3 regions of the Priestia sp. FSL P4-0332 genome follow, and region 1 is predicted to be linked to each of the others. Evidence: riboswitches for the same ligand, from Rfam matches in the RefSeq annotation. Region 1 holds a riboswitch; each other region holds the start of a gene.
The links. Region 1 has a riboswitch for cobalamin ahead of nikA (nickel ABC transporter substrate-binding protein). Riboswitches for the same ligand answer to the same signal wherever they lie in the genome.
Positions count from the first base shown of each region.

Region 2: it holds a riboswitch for cobalamin, as region 1 does, so the genes downstream of both, MKY06_RS15030 (cobyric acid synthase) here and nikA (nickel ABC transporter substrate-binding protein) in region 1, are expected to answer to the same signal.
Region 3: it holds a riboswitch for cobalamin, as region 1 does, so the genes downstream of both, MKY06_RS24870 (ribonucleoside-diphosphate reductase subunit alpha) here and nikA (nickel ABC transporter substrate-binding protein) in region 1, are expected to answer to the same signal.

Region 1 is NZ_JBBOUA010000001.1:483,177-490,364, forward strand. It holds gene MKY06_RS02570 (DHA2 family efflux MFS transporter permease subunit) at 1-124, opposite strand, end outside; gene MKY06_RS02575 (TetR/AcrR family transcriptional regulator) at 146-721, opposite strand; gene rluF (23S rRNA pseudouridine(2604) synthase RluF) at 1,061-1,768, shown strand; gene MKY06_RS02585 (TRM11 family SAM-dependent methyltransferase) at 1,805-2,758, opposite strand; gene MKY06_RS02590 (hypothetical protein) at 3,019-3,177, shown strand; gene MKY06_RS02595 (tautomerase family protein) at 3,345-3,734, shown strand; gene ftsZ (cell division protein FtsZ) at 4,094-5,098, shown strand; cobalamin riboswitch at 5,101-5,292, shown strand; gene nikA (nickel ABC transporter substrate-binding protein) at 5,435-6,976, shown strand; gene MKY06_RS02610 (GNAT family N-acetyltransferase) at 7,046-7,188, shown strand, end outside.
Region 2 is NZ_JBBOUA010000001.1:2,948,476-2,955,663, reverse strand. It holds gene MKY06_RS15040 (APC family permease) at 299-1,870, shown strand; gene MKY06_RS15035 (YdcF family protein) at 1,929-2,492, opposite strand; cobalamin riboswitch at 2,640-2,819, shown strand; gene MKY06_RS15030 (cobyric acid synthase) at 2,912-4,438, shown strand; gene MKY06_RS15025 (FecCD family ABC transporter permease) at 4,644-5,702, shown strand; gene MKY06_RS15020 (ABC transporter ATP-binding protein) at 5,699-6,982, shown strand; gene MKY06_RS15015 (hypothetical protein) at 7,000-7,188, opposite strand, start outside.
Region 3 is NZ_JBBOUA010000001.1:4,746,490-4,753,677, reverse strand. It holds gene menB (1,4-dihydroxy-2-naphthoyl-CoA synthase) at 1-802, shown strand, start outside; gene MKY06_RS24880 (o-succinylbenzoate--CoA ligase) at 885-2,348, shown strand; gene menC (o-succinylbenzoate synthase) at 2,352-3,455, shown strand; cobalamin riboswitch at 3,736-3,921, shown strand; gene MKY06_RS24870 (ribonucleoside-diphosphate reductase subunit alpha) at 4,055-6,298, shown strand; gene MKY06_RS24865 (ribonucleotide-diphosphate reductase subunit beta) at 6,315-7,188, shown strand, end outside.

The sequences.
Region 1 (7,188 bases):
AAATGATACTTGGCAAGGCCACGTTCATTACCGTTTCACTAATTAAGCATAAAAAATTTCCTAGAATCAAAATGAAAAGGATAAGCTTACTTTGTGTACTCATTTTTTCTTCTGTTTGTGTCATAAGTGACCTCCTTTTACTAAATTAATTTTTGTTTGCAAACAGCTTACCAATTTGGTCAGCTGCAATTTGCATAGGGACTGTACTATTTTTAGTTAATGAAAGAGTATAAGCACCTTCAATCCAAGACTGTATAGCTGAACCTAGCTGTCTTGCTTCCTCTTGTTCATAACCTGAACAAACTAACTTATCTGCATAAACTTGCTCCCACTCGTTATACACGTCTTCACAGGCCATACGAAGCGTTTCGTTTGATGACCATACTTCACTCGACATAGCAGCGAGAGAGATATCCGCTTCATTTTCCACTTGTTCAAACATTCGATCAGCCATCATTTTTATATGATATTGAATAGCTGCCGCGGCATCTTCATGAGAAGCGAGGGATTTTTCGATATAAGCTTTGACTCTTTCTCCCGTTTTTTGAATAGCTTCTTTTGCTAACTGTTGTTTTCCATCCGGAAAATAATAATAAATAGATCCTCTCGGAGCGCTGCTTTCTTTTGTAATTTGACTTAGACTGGTGGCGTGATAGCCTTTTTTGCGAAAAAGTTTAGCAGCTGCGCTTAAAATTTTTTCTTTTGAATTGGTTGGTTCCATGAAAACAGCTCCCTGATATAATTACTAGTTGATCGGTCAGTATAATAGTAGCAACTCTATACTGATCAGTCAATCCAGACGTCTAGGTCTTGTATATAAGTGAAGATTGATGCAAGCTTCACAGGTGTAAGCATTGATTGAAATGTTAAGAATAAGGTTACAAAGTATTTTGGAGCTATACTTCTATTACTGTTAAAAAAATATGATTAAGTAATGAAATTAAAAGCAGACGAGAAGCGTATAGCATGTTACGATAGGGACGGTATAGAAATTGGCATATGTCTGTTTCTAATAGAAGAGACAAATTTTAAAATTTTTAAATGTAAGGTTGTGATTCACCTGAGACTGAATAAATTTATTAGCGAATCTGGAAAGGCGTCAAGACGCGGGGCAGATAAGTTAATTAGTGAAGGAAGAGTAACCGTTAATGGAAAGGTTGCAAAAGTCGGAGATCAAGTTAAGCCTGGCGATGATATTCGAGTAAGCGGCCAACAGCTTCGGATTGCTCGAAATAATGTATATATTGCGCTTAATAAACCAGTCGGCATTACAAGTACGAGTGAAAAAAAAGTAAAGGGAAACATCATTGATTTAGTCAATCACCCTTTGCGTATTCACCACGTTGGACGACTTGATAAGGATTCAGACGGCTTAATTTTACTTACAAATGACGGCGATATTATTAATGAAATTTTACGTGCAGAAAACAAGCATGAAAAAGAATATATTGTTGCAGTAGATAAGCCAATTACACCAGAGTTTATCAAAAACATGTCTGAGGGAGTAAAAATTTTAGGCACAAAAACGCTTCCTTGTGAAGTGACACAGCTGTCTAAGTATGAGTTTCAAATTATTTTAACACAGGGTTTAAATCGTCAAATTCGCCGTATGTGTGAAGTGCTCGGATATGAAGTATACCGCCTTCAGCGCACGCGTATTATGAATATCCATTTAAACAACTTACCTGTTGGGCAATGGAGAGATTTAACGAAAAAAGAGCGTACGCAGCTATTCAAAGAATTAGACTATGAACCTAAAGAGTGGTAAATAAAAAGACACCAGCCTGTTAGACTGGTGTCTTTTTTATTCGCATACAACTACTTGTCTAGAAAATACGCTTTTGCGCGCTACGCAGCGATCTGAAATAGAAAAGCCAGCTTCATGAATCATATGGTCGATCGTATCTACTGTAATCACGACTACTTTATCCGCAAAGCGGCGAGCGTGTTTTAAAATAGAAAGCTGATCTTCAGGCGTCGCGTGGGTGTAGAGATTGTAAGGCATGTCGATGATAGCTACATCATAGTGAGTTGTAACATCTGAAATCGGTCCAGTTTTGACATCACCGCTTAAGCCGAAATGTGCAATATTTTCACGAGATCCGTCGGTCACAAGTGGATTGATATCGCGTCCTACAATATCAATGCCCATTGAAAGGGCTTCTACAAGGACTGTACCGATACCGCAGCATGGATCAATCGCTTTGATTCCTTCAGGGTTTGGAACGGCAATGTTAGCTACAGCTCTTGCAAGGCGGGTACTGAGTGCTGTAGAGTATTCACGCGGTTTCTTCAAATGATGCAGCCATACCGCTTCGCTTTTTTGATATTTCCCAAAATACCAGCGTCCTTCAAATGGAACAATGCCAAACAAATGGTCAGGGTTATGCAAGTCTGCTTCTGCTACAAAATGCCAACCCACATCACGTTCAATAGCACGCTGACCTTTATAACTTATTTTTTGATCTTTTTCCAAGTCATTAATTTTCATGAAAATGAGTTTAAATGTTTTGTCTCCAAGGTCAATATCTTCTACTTGTTTACAAATATCTGCAAGGTCATCTGATTCATACATAATATCTAATCGCTCTTTGATAAAAGGGCTTCTGCTTGGATCAATTTTAACGGCACTTTTTATGATAGGTTTCTCAGTTTCAATTTCAAAAAGAGAGCGTCTCTCTAATTGACATAGTGAGAGTTCCTCTTCGCTGCATGCGTATGTGTAGATATACTGAGGCAGCTGCGTATGGTTATTCAATATCGTATCATCCTTTATCGTATCTAATTATCCTTCTTCTCAAACAATAGCGAGAAAAGAAGAGAAAAGCAACGAATTTAAATATATTTGCCCGTGAATACTAAATTGAAGCGCTACATAGTCCACTTATTTGACAAAACATGCTAAAATAACTGGTGATAACCTGCATGTGCTGCTGTCTATACAAAAGAACTGGATCAAGGTTTCTCAAAAATCATTTACACACTGCTGACATTTTGATGAATAGGAGAGGCTACGTGATGTCTAAAAGTGATCATGAAAAGCAACAGATGAGTCGGGCTGATATGAAAAAACAAGCCAAAACATCCTCGCAAAACCTTGTGATGAACGTACTCATTGCCATTGTATCTGTATGTATTTTAGCTCTTATTATAAATATTTTTGTACTAATGAAATGAGCCGTTATGTTGCTCATTTCTTTTTATTAGGTTCAGCTTTTATTGAAGCGTTTGAGGTCTCTTTCACTAGAGAGCACATTGTGAATAGCATATCTTTTTTTAACAAATGATAGTTGTGATATGATGAAGCAATAATACATTAGACAAAAAGCTGGAGGTTACTTAGTATGCCATTACTTAGATTTGATGTAATAGAAGGAAGAGATGAAAAAGAGTTAAAAACATTACTAGACGCTACTCACCGAGCGATGCTAGAAGCCTTTGGCGTCCCGGAGCGCGACCGTTATCAAATTGTACATCAGCATCCTGCTCATGAAATGATTATTGAAGATACAGGTCTTGGCTTTGAGAGAAGCAAGGATTTGGTTATTATAAGTGTAACGAGTAAACAGCGGACAGAAGAGCAAAAGCAAGCTCTTTACAGATTAATTGTAAAAGAGCTTGGAGAGAGCTGCGGCATTCAGCCAAACGACATTATGATTTCGATTGTTGAAAACGGTAATGCTGACTGGAGCTTTGGCATGGGAGAAGCTCAATTCTTAACTGGGAAATTATAAAACGGTTTATTATCTAGAGAAGCCCTTATTTCTAAGGGCTTTTTCTCATTTTGTCTATAAAAATATTATTCTCTTAGTCACATCTTACTCAAAATTAAATACAGACATCTGTCAAATGAATGATACAATAAGCTTATATGCCATTTTGAGTGGAAAAACCATAAAAGAGTTCGGCGTACTAATTTTAGAACAACAATAAATTTACATAAAGATGTAAAGATTTAAAGGTTAAAAGAGAAGTGTATAAAATCTGTAAAACAAAAGAACAGTTACGCGTTAAACATAGGAGTAAAAGGTTCTTCACGTGTTTTTTCGGATAATAAGAGAAAGTAATTTTGATCATTGAGGAGGAACTTAGAATGTTTGGATTTGATGCAGATGTATCGCCACTAGTGCGAATTAAAGTAATTGGGGTCGGCGGTGGAGGAAATAACACCGTTAACCGTATGATTGAACACGGTGTACAAGGAGTAGAATTTATCGCCGTTAATACGGATGCTCAGGCGCTTAACTTATCTAAAGCAGATGTGAAAATGCAGATTGGTGCGGCCTTAACGCGAGGATTAGGTGCAGGAGCTAATCCAGAAGTGGGAAGAGAAGCAGCCGAAGAAAGCAGAGAACAAATTCAAGAAGTACTGCAAGGCGCAGATATGGTATTCGTAACAGCTGGCATGGGCGGAGGAACCGGTACTGGAGCAGCTCCGGTTATTGCCCAAATTGCCCGTGAACTAAATGCTTTAACAATTGGAGTAGTCACTCGCCCGTTCAAGTTTGAAGGAAATAAACGTACGAAGCAAGCAGTAGGCGGTATTACTGCGATGAATGAATCGGTAGATACCCTTATTGTGATTCCAAACGACCGCTTGCTTGAAATTGTCGATAAAAAGACGCCTATGCTTGAAGCATTCCGTGAAGCAGATAATGTTCTTCGCCAAGGTATTCAAGGTATTTCAGATTTAATCGCTGTTCCGGGGCTGATTAACCTTGACTTTGCTGATGTAAAAACCATCATGTCTAATCAAGGATTTGCGCTTATGGGTATCGGACGAGCTTCCGGATCAGACCGGGCAATTGAAGCAGCGAAAAAAGCGATTTCTAGTCCGCTGCTAGATGCATCGATTGATGGAGCAAGAGGCGTGCTGTTGAACATTACGAGCGGCAGCAGCTTGAGTCTTTACGAAGTACAGGAAGCAGCAGATATTGTCACGTCTGCTTCTGATCAGGACTTAAATATGATTTTTGGGTCCGTGATCAATGAAGATTTAAAGGACGAAATGATGGTAACCGTTATTGCCACTGGATTTGATGATGAAGATGTTTCACCATCAGCTTCTACTTCTAGAGTTTCAAGAGCACGCTACTAAATTAAATAACCAGCTTTTATGGTGGCAATTGTTTTTCAATTGCCTTAAAAGGGAATCCGGTGCAAATCCGGAGCGGTCCCGCCACTGTAACAAGGAGCCTTATGTCAAAAAAGCCACTGTCTATTTAGAGACGGGAAGGCGGTATAAGGCAGTGACTTGAAGCCAGGAGACCTGCCATAAATCGCAGCACACAATAACCTACGAGGATAGGGAGGTGTTTTGGCAGAACCAAAAATAGGATAAACAAGGGATACGTTTATCTGAATTTGTTGTGAAGACAAGCACTTCTTTTTAGAAGTGCTTTTTTGTGTATTAAAATAGAAGGTGGAAAAATCAATGATAAATAATAAAAAACTCGTATCTATGATATTTCTTGTGGTACTTTGCCTCACTGCTTGCGCTCCTAATGAAGAGAGCATAAGTATAAAAGAAAGAAAGAAAACGGATAAAAGTGTGACGTTTTTATTTAATTTTACATCTGCAACGCTTGATCCTCATACGGATGATAATTATACAGCAGTTCGTGCGGGAGTAGGGGAGACGCTTGTTAAAATCAGCAATGATTTAAAAATAAAGCCCTGGCTTGCTGAAAAGTGGGAAACGAAAGATAACGGTCTTACGTGGACATTTACGATAAGAAAGAACATTACGTTTCAAAATGGCAAAGCGCTAGATGCAAATGCCGTTAAGTCTTCTCTTCAAAGAACGATAGATCAAAGTTATGCGATGAAAAACGCTTTAAATATTAAAGAAATGAAAGCGAACGGTCATGCGCTGACAATTACATTAAAAGAACCAATGCCTAAATTTCCTTCTGAGTTAGTGCATCCAAACACAGCTATTATAGATGTTGATGTTTCTAGTATAGCTAAGAAGCCCATTGGCACAGGGCCATTTCACGTTTTGACTTTCGATCAAGGAAATCAAGTGAAGTTAGAAAGATATGAACATTATTGGAATGGGAAAGTAAAATTGAAAAATGCGATCTTTGCATTTAACGAAGATGCTAATGCGCGAGTTGCGGCTCTTCAGTCCGGGACAGCCGATATTATTTATCGCCCGCCTTTAGAAAGCTTGAGCACTTTACAAGCGAATTCGTCTTTCAAAGTAAGTGGAGTACCTAGTGTGCGTACTCATTTATTGCTTTATAATCAAACCAATGACGCATTAAAAGACGAAACTGTAAGAAAAGCTATCGATACCTTACTGAACCGAAAAGAAATTGTCAGCAGCATAATGAACAATCAAGCGGCAGCGGCTCGAGGTCCATTTTTACCCCAATTTCCTTTTGCTGATAATACTGCTAGTGAGACAAAAGGAATAGCATATGCTAAAAAATATTTAGAGAAAGCAGGCTATCAACTCAAAAATGGCAAAGTAATCAAAAATGGAAAGCCATTATCCCTCTCTCTTGTCACATACAGCTCATTGCCAGAACTTCCTTTGATTGCTCAGCTTATACAGTCTAATGCGAAAGAGTTAGGAATTAATATTAAGATTCACCTAGTTGAAGACAGCGATGAATATGTAATGGCAAAAGATGATTGGGATTTAGCATTGTACAGCCTTATCACAGCACCTAGAGGGGATGCCAGCTATTATTTAAGCACGAACTATTTGCCGGGCGGTGGTTTAAATGCTAGCCGGATTAATGACGATACGCTAACAAAAATGATAGAACAGTTAAATTCAACAGTAGATGACGCAAAACGAGATCAGCTAGCCAAGCAAGCAACCGCTTTGATTAATGGGGAAATGCTGACGTCATCGATTGTACATCCAAACATTGTTGTTGCTTATAATCAAAAAGTGAAAAACTGGACAACAAATCCAAGCGAGTATTATATGCTGACTCAGCATTTAGACGTAACGCCATAGTCAATATTGTTGTTCCTATAGGAAAAAGAGAAAGGATACAATGATAGATAAAAGGATGTGACAGTAAACGTGCAAGAAGTACAAATGTATCAAATTAAAGAAGTAAAAGAAAAGGATGCTGAAGTGATTCAGTTTGTCATGAATATGCGGAATGAGCTATTTCCTATGCTGGAAAAAAATCAGCTTTCTGTGGATTTGCTTCATTTTAATGA
Region 2 (7,188 bases), 2.5 Mb from region 1:
TCGTTATGTCTCAGACCCTTTTTTTAGTAAATAGTTTGAATATTCTTTTATGTTTAACCTAAGAAAAATGCGGTTAAATAGGAGGAGTAGTCCTCAAATCTTCTGTGGAATTTATGCGCTATACATAAGCAATTCAACGATGTTTTACAAAAAAATAAAGTTTTTAACTTGGTTTTTTAGAGAATATTTGTTAACATATCCACTTGTGAGGTCTTAGTAAGAGGAGGATGATGTAAAGAATCCCATATCGGACGCAAGGGCGTAGATATGTGGAGTGGGAATTTTAAAGGAGGATTTTATGTCTGATCAAGGAAATCAAGGAAAATTTAAAAAATCAATATCGTTACTTGACCTAACGTTAATTGGGATGGGAGCTATTTTTGGTTCCGCCTGGTTATTTGCGGTTAGTAACGTAGCGTCAAAGGCTGGTCCAGCCGGAAGTTTTTCGTGGCTGATTGGCGGAGTCATTATTTTACTTATCGGTTTAGTGTATGCTGAACTTGGAGCAGCGCTGCCGCGTACCGGTGGAATTATCCGTTATCCGGTTTACTCGCATGGTCATTTAGTGGGTTACTTAATTTCATTCATTACCATTATTGCTTACACAAGCTTGATTGCCATCGAGGTAACGGCTGTACGTCAGTATGTTGCGTTTTGGCTTCCTGGTCTAACTAAACATGGTTCTGAATCGCCTACTACAATCGGCTGGTTATTTCAGTTCGCGTTATTAACGCTATTTTTTATCATTAACTACGTAAGTGTAAAAGCATTTGCTAAGTCAAATGTCATTATATCTGTGTTCAAATATGCGGTTCCTCTTACAATTATCGTCGTGTTAGCTTATCACTTTAAATCAGCTAACTTTACAACTGGCGATTTTGCTCCGTTTGGTTTTAATGGTATTCAAGCAGCCATTTCAACAGGTGGCGTTATGTTTGCTTACCTAGGACTTCACCCTATTGTTTCTGTAGCCAGTGAAGTTAAAAACCCGCAGCGTAATATTCCAATCGCGCTCATTATCTGTATTGTACTTTCAGCGATTATTTACACAGCACTGCAAGTATTGTTCATTGGTAACATCCCGGCTGATATGCTATCAGGAGGATGGGGAACAATTCAAGAGCAATTCTCTTTACCATTTAAAGATATTGCACTTATTTTAGGCCTTGGCTGGTTAGTAACGCTTGTTATTTTTGATGCTATTTTATCACCAGGCGGTAACGGGAACATCTTCATGAATACAACTTCTCGTTTAGTTTATGCTTGGTCTCGTAATGGAACATTATTTAAACGTTTCTCAAAAGTAGATAAGAAAACAGGAATTCCACGTGCGTCACTATGGCTATCATTTGGAATGTCCGTATTCTGGACACTGCCATTTCCTTCTTGGGAAGCGCTAGTAAACGTATGTTCAGTGGCACTTATTCTGTCTTATGCGATTGCGCCAATTTCAGCTGCTGCATTCAGAGTAAATGCAAAAGACCTTAAGAAGCCTTTTAAATTAAAAGGCATGAGCGTTATTGCTCCTGTTTCATTTATTTTCTGTTCATACATCGTATATTGGTCAGGATGGACGACAATTTCTTGGCTGCTAGGATCACAGCTTCTAATGGTTGTTATCTACGTAGCGTTTAAGAAATATGTACCAACTGACGTCGTAAAATTTGCACAGCAGCTTAAATCTGCTTGGTGGCTAGTTGCTTATTATATTATTATGCTTGTTATCTCTTATCTAGGTTCATTTGGTGGAGGACAAGGTGTGCTAAGCAACCCGCTTGACTTAATTTTAATTGCTCTTGTTTCACTTGGTATTTTCTACTGGGCGAAATACACAGGTTTACCAAAAGCAGTTATCGATACAGATGATTAATAAAAAACACGGCATGAATTCATGCCGTGTTTTTCGTTTGTATAGGCGTGTACTCTATTTATTTATCAAACAGCCATGTTTTTAATATAGCAGCATACTCACGAAAGTAGGCTTGAAGTTTAATTGAATTTGGTGTCTTTGCGCCTAAAGGATAAACATCAAAACCTTGGCGCTTGGCAATAATAGAAGCGCGAAACAAATGAAAATCACTGCTAACAAGCACGACTTTTTTGTGTTGAATATCAACTTTCTGTTTAGTAAAAGTAAAATTCTCAAAAGTAGAAGTTGACTGATCTTCTTTTATAATTCGATTCTTTTTAATTCCTTCTTTCCGCAGAAAACGATAGGCTGCCTCTGCTTCAGAAATTTCTTCATCGGATCCTTTTCCGCCCGTTACGATAACTTTTGTTTGTTGATGTGCTTGTAAATAAGATAAGGCCGTCTTTACTCGTTCTTTTAAACTAGGAGACATTTGATCACCATCTACTTTAGAACCTAAAACGAGGACATAATCTGCGTTATGTGGAACAGACTTGTGAGCAGTTTGATACATACAAAAAGATATAATTACTATATAAAGAACAAGCGAACCAATAAAGGTATAAATCATTTTTTTCTTCAACTGTGAGCACCTTCCTAGCTATTTCATAAGATGTTTGGAAAATAATTGTTATTATAGCATACGAGACCCAAATAAGTATAAGCACAGTAATATATAATAATAGAAGAAAATCGTTATTGTGAATAGTTATAAAATTCGTTACAATAAAGAATAAATGATTTTAAAAGTGCCTCTAAGGAGGATAATAGGGAAATCGGTGTAAATCCGGTGCAGCCCCCGCTACTGTAAATGTGGATGAACCTGCAAAGACCCACTAGTCAAACTAGGAAGGGTGCAGAAGTAAAATGAAGCATAAGCCAGGAGACCTGCTTTTAAAAACCCCTTATTTTTCGGTGGGAGAAATAAGTCAAGACAATGTGTTAATGAGCGCATGACCAAACCTTGACTTTTACAGTTAAGGTTTTTTTATGTGGTAGGGAGTGGAAAAAGTGAAAAAAGGAAAACCGCTTATGATTCAAGGAACGCACTCAGACGCTGGAAAAAGCATGATTGCTACAGCATTTTGCCGTATTTTTAAAGAAGACGGCTATCAAACTGCACCGTTTAAATCGCAAAATATGGCGCTTAATTCATACATTACAATGGATGGAAAAGAAATTGGCAGAGCGCAAGGAATTCAAGCAGAAGCGGCTGGAGTAGAAGCAACAACCAATATGAACCCTATTTTAATTAAACCAACTCGTGATCATGAATCTCAAATTGTCGTTCACGGAAAACCGCTACGTAATATGTTTGCTTTTCAGTATCGGCAAGAATTTTTTAATGAAGGTTTAAACGTTATCACGGAAGCTTATAAAGAGCTTGCCAGTCATTATGATCGAATTGTGATTGAAGGCGCTGGAAGTCCTGCTGAAGTCAATTTGAACGATCGGGAACTCGTAAATATGCGCGTTGCAAAAATAGCCCAAGCGCCTGTTGTGTTAGTAGGAGATATTGATAAAGGAGGAGTTTTTGCGAGCCTAGTGGGTACTCTTCAATTGCTTCCAGATGAACACAAGTCTAGAGTTATCGGGGTGTTAATTAATAAATTCCGAGGAGATTTAGAACTTTTAAAACCAGGTTTGAAGTGGTTTGAAGAATACACGGGTGTTCCGGTTCTAGGAGTTATTCCTTATATGAACAACGTGGAAATTGATGCGGAAGATTCGTTATCACTTAGAAATTACTCAACGCTTGTGAATCCGTTAAAAGAAATTGATATTGCGGTTATCTCGTACCCGCGCATCTCAAATTTTACAGACATCGATCCTTTAAGTTTAGAAGAAGACTGTCACGTGAGGCTTGTAACCAAGCCGTCGCAATTAGGTACGCCTGATTTAATTGTTTTACCAGGAAGCAAAAATACGATTGAAGATGCTCAGTTTTTACAAGAAAGCGGCCTGGCTCTAGCCATTAATCAAGTTTTGAACACAACGAACGTTCACGTCATTGGCATCTGCGGAGGATATCAAATGCTAGGGGAGACAATTACAGACCCTGATGCAGTAGAATCTCGGATTGAATCCATTAAAGGGCTGGGCTTGCTTCCGGTGGAAACCGTTATGACAAACAGCAAAAAAACAGAAAGAGTTTCTGGGTATGTCCAGCTAGAAAGTGAAAGAGTTTCGATTGAAGGCTACGAAATTCATATGGGAAAGACGTTTTCTAAGAGCACCACGGAAGCTTTTGCAGTGGTAGAGCATGAAAAAGAAGGAACGGTTAAAGACAACGTCATTGGCACGTATGTTCATGATGTGTTTCATAACGATGCTTTGCGCAGAGCTTTGCTTAATCAAATTCGTAAACATAAAAAATTGCCGCCTATTACGGACACATTCAACAGTCGCCTGCAAAAAGAGGAGTCTTTTTCAAAAGCAGCAGCATATGTGAGAGAAGCCGTAGATATGGAAAAGCTGTATCATTTAATAGACAACTATAAAAGCCCGGAGCAAACACAAAAAGTATAGCTTGTAGGGGCTTTCGCTTGTTTTTTTACCGAGAACTTTAGTACGCTATTCTACGTTGCCTAGTTCAACAGTCTAGCACTCGTAACAAATAAAAGATGATTGTTTCCAACTTAATGCATGGTGGAAGCATGGTTTATGGACAGGAAAATGAATGGTTAATGTAATGTAAAACATCACGCCTCGTTTCCTAGAGGAGCTGAACGTATTGATTTTTAAACGTATTTTTTTTAACAAAGCATCTATTTTATACATAGTCAGTTTATTTATTGTATGTACTTCGGTAATTATGGGCGTATTTATTGGTACAGTTTCGTTAACCGTAGGAGATACAATCAAAATTATTATTGGCCACCTTACCGGGCTATCCTTATATCACGGTCCGGAAAACATGGATTTAATCATTTGGCAAATTCGTTTTCCAAGAGTACTGGTGGCATTTTTAGTAGGAGCTTCGCTTTCAATAGCAGGGGCTGCCTTTCAAGGGCTATTAAGAAACTCTCTTGCCGATCCTTATACGATCGGGGTTTCCTCAGGTGCAACCCTTGGCTCTGTCATGGCAATTTATTTTCATTGGAGTATTTTTGGTTTGTCTATCTTCACGCTGCCTGTAGTCGGCATTGTATCTGGTTTTATTACTCTTCTTTTAGTTTTTGGTATTACGAAACTCGCAAGCGGCAATTTGGCCAATGAAACCATCATCTTAGCGGGGATTATTTTATCATCCTTTATGAGCGCACTTATTTCATTAATTGTGGCTCTTTCTCCCGAAGAAGATGTAAGGCAGGTTTTATACTGGCTAATGGGAAGCGTATCAATGAGAGGATGGTCTCATATTCAAATTTTAGGGCCGTTCTTTTTGATCGGTACAATTATGCTGTTGTTACATGTAAAAGAGCTGAACGGCTTAGCATTTGGCGATCAATCCGCTCAGTTTATGGGAATAGACGTAAAGAAGAAAAAAAGAATGATTTTAATAGGGGCATCCGTATTAACAGGGGCTGCGGTATCAGTATCTGGGGCAATTGGATTTGTTGGCTTAGTTATCCCCCACGTAGTGCGTCTCGTAGCGGGAGCTAATCATAAGCATGTACTGCCGCTTTCTATTTTAATTGGAGGAAGTTATTTGGTTTTAGCAGATTTATTGGCACGAACGATATTAGAACCTCGTGAATTGCCGATTGGAGTCGTAACCGCCTTAATTGGTTCGCCAATTTTTACCCTGCTCCTTGTAAAAGAACGTATGCGGAAGAGAGGAATATCATGATTGAACTATATAATGTGACAGGAGGATACGATAAGCAGCAGCCAACCGTTCGTGACATCACGTTCACCGTAGACAAAGGTTCTTTTGTCGCTTTACTAGGACCAAATGGAAGCGGGAAAACAACGCTTATTCGCTTAATTATGAATGTATTAACCATTCAATCAGGAGAAGTGAAGGTGGAAGGAAAGTCAGTGAAGGCTTATTCACCAAAACAACTGGCGCAAAAAGTTGCAGTCATGACGCAAGAAAATCAAATTGGGCTAGAATTTACGGTTCAAGAAATTGTTTCACTTGGACGTTACCCTTATCAGGCAAAAGGATTGTTTAGCACTGTATCAGCACAGGATGAAGAAGTGGTGGAAAGCGTGATGAAATTAACAAACGTCTGGCACTATAGAAATCATACTTTTCAATCGCTAAGCGGTGGAGAAAAACAGCGGGTTTTACTGGCTAAAGCACTAGCGCAAGAACCTGACTACTTACTTCTTGATGAACCAACGAATCACTTAGATGTAAAACATACAATGGAACTGCTTCAGCTGTTAAAAACTTTACAGCAGGAAATGAGCTTAACGGTCCTGGCCATTTTGCATGATCTCAACATCGCCTCGCTGTTTGCAGATAATGCCGTGTTGCTGAAAGATGGAAGAGTAGAAGAAACTGGGATGGATGCCATTTTTAAGGATGCAGCTACGTTAAAAAGAGTATATGGGGTTGATTTGCATGTATTTCACCATCCCGCTGTGAACAAGCGACAAATTGCTTTTGTGCCGCCGTATCAATATCCAGAGACGGACTTCCATGAGTTGTATCAGTTACAAAAGGAACCGGACAACCTATGTTTATCCTTTGTTCGTCCTTTGAGAACTCTTTCACTGGGTTCAAATGAAACAGGTCTAGACTGGTGTCAAGAAATTGTTCAACAGCAAAGCAGTGCTAACGCGGCGTGGAAATCTGCGTCTTTATATAGTCATGAAGTTCGCTTAAAAGACGATAAAGGTTACTCGTGGCTGGCTGTGCTGACACATGGACAAAAAGAAAACGAAGTAAATATTGTTCTACTAACAAATGCGCCGCTTTCGGACGGGAACTTACTTCATGCTGCGATGAAGGTAATTGAGTACCGAGCTTTCTTAGGAAAAACAGGACGTATTGTTGTAGCATCATCTCATCATAAAGAAGAAAATCAAGAAGAAATTTCAGAGTTCTTGATGGAACGCCTCCAAAAAGAATTACAACTATTTATGGAAACAAAAATGACCGACAGTTGCTTTAAATAAGCAGTAGCGGTCATTTTTTATTCTTCGGAGTGATCATCAGACTTTTCTGTTTCAACTCCTGAACTCATCGTTGTCTCAGTTGTATGTTCATCAATCTTTTTTTCTTTTAGCTTAACAGAAAACAAGTCTTTGACTTCTTCATCTACTTGATCAGAGTCAGCGCTGTAAGTGGTGCCGATGTTTAAGTGACCGGTCAAATCTTTAAT
Region 3 (7,188 bases), 4.3 Mb from region 1:
ATCAGCACGTCAGTATGAAGACATTTTATACGAAACATATAACGGAATCGCTAAAATTACGATTAACCGTCCGGAAGTGCACAATGCATTCCGTCCAAAAACAGTAATGGAATTGATCGATGCATTTGCTTATGCTCGTGACGATGCAAGTATTGGAGTAATTGTATTAGCAGGTGCTGGAGATAAAGCATTTTGCTCAGGCGGAGACCAAAAAGTTCGCGGCCACGGCGGCTATGTAGGAGAAGATGAAATTCCACGTCTAAACGTTCTAGATTTACAGCGCTTAATTCGTGTAATTCCAAAGCCGGTTGTTGCGATGGTATCAGGCTATGCAATTGGTGGAGGCCACGTTCTTCACGTTGTATGTGACTTAACAATTGCAGCGGATAACGCAGTCTTTGGACAAACAGGTCCTAAAGTTGGAAGCTTCGATGCAGGATATGGCTCTGGTTACTTAGCTCGCATCGTAGGTCATAAGAAAGCGCGTGAGATCTGGTTCTTATGCCGTCAGTACAACGCTCAAGAAGCACTAGACATGGGATTAGTAAACACGGTCGTTCCATTAGAACAGCTTGAAGCTGAAACAATTCAATGGTGTGAAGAGATGTTAGAAAAAAGTCCAACCGCTCTTCGTTTCTTAAAAGCAGCATTTAATGCTGATACGGATGGCTTAGCTGGTATCCAGCAATTTGCGGGTGACGCAACGCTTCTTTATTACACAACCGATGAGGCAAAAGAAGGTCGCGATGCATTTAAGGAAAAACGCAATCCAGACTTCCAACAGTTCCCACGTTTCCCTTAAACAGCTGAAACAGCTTGGTGATTATCATCAGGCTGTTTTTTCAATTTAATTTAGTTAATCAGTATAAAAAGGAGAGAAATTCATGAGTAGCCAAACGATTCCCAATGGGCTTATGCAAAGAGCATATTTGACGCCAAATCGAGTGGCGGTAGAAACACCGCAAACGTCTCTTACGTTTCATGAGCTTCATAAACGTGTTCAAAAAGTAGCACAGCAGCTTTCTTTTAACGGTGTAAAGCAAGACGATACCATTGCTTTATACATGAAAAATAGAGTGGAGTTTATTGAGATTTTACATGCGGTTTCTTATATTGGCGCCCGGTTGCTGCTCGTCAACACGCGTTTGACAAACGAAGAAATTAATTATCAGCTAACAGATGCAAACGTGTCGTTGCTTATTGCGGATGAAACATTTTTAATGAGAGAATTCCAAAGTTCCATTACTCAGCTTACTTTACCTGCTTTAAAAAGTTCTCCAGAAGCAGAAACAGGTTTTCAAAAAACGTGGAATCTCGAGGAGACATTCACCATTATGTATACGTCTGGAACAACAGGTCATCCAAAAGGAGTGCTGCAGACATATGGAAATCACTGGTGGAGTTCCGTTGGCTCAGCGCTTAATTTAGGATTAAATGAAAAAGACTGCTGGCTTATAGCGGTTCCTTTGTTTCATATTAGCGGCTTATCTATTTTAATGCGGAGCGTCTTTTACGGAATGAAAATCATTTTAGAAGAACGGTTTGAAGCAAGAGCAGTAAATGAAGCGATTGAAAACAAAGGGGTAACGATTATTTCGGTTGTCACTTCCATGCTATCCAATATGCTTGATGAGTTAGGGGAACGGAAATATCCGCATACGTTTCGCTGCATGCTTTTAGGAGGAGGACCTGCACCGCTTACTATTTTAGAGGCTTGTGTGAATAAAGAAATTCCTGTTTATCAAACGTATGGAATGACAGAAACATCTTCACAGTTCGTTACCCTTTCACCTGAAGACAGTTTGCGAAAACTGGGATCAGCAGGTAAACCATTATTTCCATGTGCAATGAAAATTGTAGATGAAAAAGGAAATGAAACAAGCGAAGCAGGAGAAATCATTGTTAAAGGTCCAAATGTTACAAAAGGATATTTAAATAAACCTGAAGCTACTGAAAAAGCCCTTCAACAAGGCTGGTTCTATACAGGAGATATCGGGAAAGTGGATGAAGAAGGCTTCCTATATGTATTAGACAGACGTTCGGACCTCATTATTTCAGGTGGAGAAAATGTATATCCAGCTGAAATTGAAAATATTTTATTGAAGCACCCTGCTGTTAAAGAGGCTGGTGTAACGGGAGTAGCCGATGAAAAATGGGGACAAGTTCCGGCAGCATGCATCGTTACAAAAGAAGACGTTTCAGATGAAGAATTATCTTTACACATGCAACAATTTTTAGCGAAGTACAAACTTCCAAAGTATTTCGTTCGAGTAGAGGAGCTGCCGCGAACGGCTTCTAATAAAATCATACGCCGGAAGCTATCATCGTTCATACAGAAAGGTAGTTAATCGATGATTATAAAAAAAGTACATCTTTATAAAATTGACATGAAGCTTCTTTCTCCTTTTTCAACAAGCTATGGTACGGTGCAGGATCGAGAATTGATTTTGCTGGAAGTAGAAGATGAAAAAGGTTTTACAGGGTGGGGAGAGGTCGTTGCTTTTTCATCTCCTTGGTATACGGAAGAAACGATTCAGACGTGTTTTCATATGTTAGACGATTTTTTAATTCCTTCGCTTCTTCATCAGCAGCTTCAAAAACCAGAGGATGTTCAAAAGCTATTCAAACCTCTAAAGCGAAATAACATGGCTAAAGCAGCTTTGGACTGTGCTGTATGGGATTTGTATGCAAAGCGGCAAAATAAGCCGTTATCTGAAGTAATTGGCGGAGTAAGGCCTGCTGTAGAAGCTGGAGTGGTAGTTGGCTTAAATGACATTTCCGTAATGAAAGAACAAATAAAGACTTACATGAAAGATGGCTATAAGCGCTTTAAAGTGAAAATTAAGCCGGGTGCTGACTATGAGCTACTGAAACAAATTCGAGATGAATTTCCAAGCATTCCTCTTATGGCTGATGCCAATTCAGCCTATACGTTAAGCGATAGTGATTCATTGAAGAAACTAGATGAATTGAATTTAATGATGATCGAACAGCCGTTAAGTTCTGATGATATCCTTGATCATCGATTGTTACAAAAGCAAATGAAGACGCCGATTTGCTTAGATGAAAGTATTGTGAGCTATGAAGATGCACGTCATGCAATTGAACAAGAAAGCTGTAAGATTATCAATGTGAAAATCGGTCGAGTTGGCGGAATGTCCGTAGCAAAGCAAATTCATGATTTATGCGCCCAGCATGGTGTAAGACTTTGGGTTGGAGGAATGTTAGAAGCAGGGATTTCACGAGCTCATAATATCGCCCTTGCCACACTGCCTTCTTTCACGATACCAGGTGATATTTCTGCGTCGTCTCGCTATTGGGAAAAAGATATTATTAAGCCCGAAGTAGAGGTAGAAGCCGGAGTAATAAAGGTGAAGGGAAAACCGGGGATAGGATACGATATTGATAAAAAGTTTATCAAAACAATCACAGCATTTGAAAAAGAATACAAATAATTAAAAACCGTTTTTTTATGAAAAACGGTTTTTTTTATTGAGGTTGTCAATGTTTAGTAGAAAAATAGGACAAATTTTTTAAAAAGAGCACATTGTTCCATCAAGCGTGTCAAAACATGTTATGATGGAATAGTTTGATGAAAAAGGTCGAAGAGTTTTATCGTAAAAAACAAAATTATTTTTGAAAATAGGTTGATAGTTTTCTAAGTTGTCCTATATAATGTGTTTATAACATAACACAATATGTTGTTTTGAAATCCATAATAAAATACTATATTTTGTGTTTTCCAGTGAAAAAGGTGTCTGATAAAAAGACTTAAAAGGGAATTTGGTGAAAATCCAAAGCTGTCCCCGCAACTGTGAATGCTGATGAAATAAGGAGATCCACTGTGAGTAAACATCATGGGAAGGCCTTAAAGTAAAAAGAAGCATAAGTCAGGAGACCTGCCTTTTTTATGTCGTTTTATCTTCTTCGGGAGGTGAGAGGGTAGAGCGAGGATTGAGAAAAGACTTAGTGTCTTCTTCTATCTTCGTTCTATTCGCTCACCGAGGTACGGTGAGCGATTTTTTATTTTGAAGTGAAGAGAGGAGCCATATTTATGGTGAATACATTAAAGCCTACAATTCTACATGAATTAACTGCATATATTGAACGTTTAAAAAAAGAATTTACGCAGCTTGATTTTTCTTTGTATGAGGAAAAGGTTATTCAAACTGTTACAGTAAAGGAAAATATGACGGACGAAAAGGTTGCAAACGTACTAATTTTGGCAGCCTTAGAGCGTATTTCAATGGAAGAACCCGATTGGACGTACGTAGCGGCAGACGTCTACTTAAACGAACTATATCGAAAAGCAGCGGACAACCGAGGTTACGATAAAAAAGAGAAGTACGGTTCGTTTTATCAGCTTATTCAAGAACTAACAAAAATTGGCATTTATAATAAGCAGCTATTAAAAACATATACAGAAGAAGAAATTAATGAAATTGCTTCAGTCATTATTCCTGAACGCGATCGTTTATTTACATACATTGGATTGTTGACATTAGCAGATCGCTATTTAGCGACATCACATGATAAGCGCGTATACGAATTACCGCAAGAACGTTTTCTTATCATTGCTATGACGCTGATGTCTCAAGAAAAGAAAGAAAATCGAACAGCATTAGTAAAAGAAGCGTACTGGGCGCTTTCTAGTCTATATATGACGGTTGCCACACCAACACTTTCAAACGCAGGAAAGAGCTACGGACAGCTATCTAGCTGCTTTATTGATACGATTGATGACAGCTTACGCGGTATTTATGATAGCAATACAGATTTGGCCACGCTTAGTAAAAATGGAGGCGGAATTGGTGTCTACCTCGGTCATATTAGAAGCCGAGGAAGTGATATAAAAGGTTTTAAAGGCGTATCATCAGGAACAATTCCATGGATGAAACAGCTAAATAATACGGCTGTAAGTGTCGATCAGCTAGGTCAACGACAAGGAGCTATTGCCGTATATTTAGACGTATGGCACAAAGACATCTTTTCATTCTTAGACGCGCGTTTGAACAATGGTGACGAACGTCAGCGCACGCATGATTTATTCACTGGCGTATGTTTGCCAGATTTGTTTATGGAAAAAGTAGAGGCACGTGAAGACTGGCACTTATTCGATCCTCACGAAGTTCGTACGCTGATGGGCTACTCGTTAGAAGATTTTTATGATGAAGAAGAAGGCAGCGGTTCGTTCCGCACTCGTTACGCTGAGTGTGTAAATAATGAACAGCTTTCAAGAGAAACAGTACCTGCTATTGAAATCTTCAAGCGCATTATGCTTTCGCAGCTTGAAACCGGAACGCCTTATATGTTCTATCGTGATACGGTTAACCGAGCTAATCAAAACCGCCACGAGGGCATGATCTACTGCAGCAACTTATGTACAGAAATTACGCAAAACCAAAGCACAACGGTCGTAACAGAGGAAATTACGGAAGACGGAAAAATTATTATTACAAAGAATCCGGGCGATTTTGTTGTATGTAATCTTTCTTCTATCAACTTAGCGAGAGCCGTAACTGAAGATGTGCTTGAACGTTTAATTCCAATTCAAGTACGCATGCTTGATAACGTTATTGAGTTAAATGATTTGCCGGTACTTCAAGCAAAACTAACAAACCAAAAGTACCGCGCAGTAGGGCTTGGCACATTTGGTTGGAACCATTTGCTTGCCTTAAAGAAAATAGCATGGGAAACAGATGAAGCGGTAGCATATTGCGATGAATTATATGAGCAAATTGCTTACTTAACCGTACAGGCAAGCATGAACTTAGCTAAAGAAAAAGGTGCATATCCATTATTTAAAGGCTCAGATTTTGAGTCAGGCGCTTATTTTGAAACACGTAAATACACAAGCGAAGCGTGGAGTGAACTGCGTAACGAAGTTCAAAGCAATGGGATAAGAAATGGCTACTTAATGGCTGTAGCACCTAATTCATCAACATCTATTATCGCGGGTTCTACTGCAAGTATTGATCCGATTTTCCGTAAGTTTTATTCAGAGGAAAAGAAAAACTATAAAATCCCGGTGACGGCACCAGATTTATCACCAGCAACAAACTGGTATTATAAGTCCGTTTATTTAATTGATCAGCACTGGAGCATTAAGCAAAACGCCAAGCGACAGCGCCATATTGATCAATCCATTTCATTCAACTTATATGTGCAAAATGATATCCGAGCAAAAGAGCTGCTGGATCTTCATATGACGGCATGGAAAGAAAAGTTAAAAACGACCTACTACGTACGTTCAACATCAAGTGAAGTCATTGAAGAATGTGAAAGCTGTCATAGTTAAAAGGAGTGAATAATTGATGACAAGCATGTTAAAACGAGAATTAATGAACGAAACAGCTCCGAACCGTTCGACAGGAATCATTAACGGCAAGAGCTCAAATATTCTAAACTGGGATGACGTCCGATTTTCATGGGCGTTCCCTAAATACAAACGTATGCTAGCTAACTTCTGGACGCCGTTTGAAATTAATATGGGTCAAGATATTAAGCAGTTCCCTCAGTTAACGGCTGACGAACAAGAGAGCTTTTTAAAAATTATTGGCTTGCTGGCGCTACTGGACAGTATTCAATCAGATTATGCTAGCAAAGTAGCTGACTATGTAACCGATTCTTCGATTAATGCTCTAATGATTATTTTAGCGCAGCAAGAAGTGGTTCATAATCATTCGTATTCATATGTTTTATCAAGTCTTGTACCAAAAGGAAAACAAGATGAAGTATTTGAATACTGGCGCACAGACGAAAAGCTTCGCGCTCGAAATGACTTTATTACAAACGGATATAAAGCATTTAGCGAAGAAGCAACGGTTGAAAACTTTTTGAAGTCTATGGTATATGATGTTATTTTAGAAGGCCTTTTCTTCTATAGCGGATTTGCTTTCTTCTATAATCTTGCGAGAAATCAAAAGATGGTGGCGACATCTACGATGATTAACTATATCAATCGTGATGAACAGCTTCACGTTGGGTTATTTGAAAAGATTTTCAAGGAAGTACTAAATGAAAATCCAGCTTATCGTACGGAGGAGCTAGAAACGTTTGTAGTTGAAACGTTCCAAGAGGCAGCTCGTCTTGAAATTGAATGGGCGGAATCTGTTATCGGAGAAAAATTCGACGGCATCACGATGAAAGAACTGCAGCAGTATATTGAATACATGGCTAATAAACGCT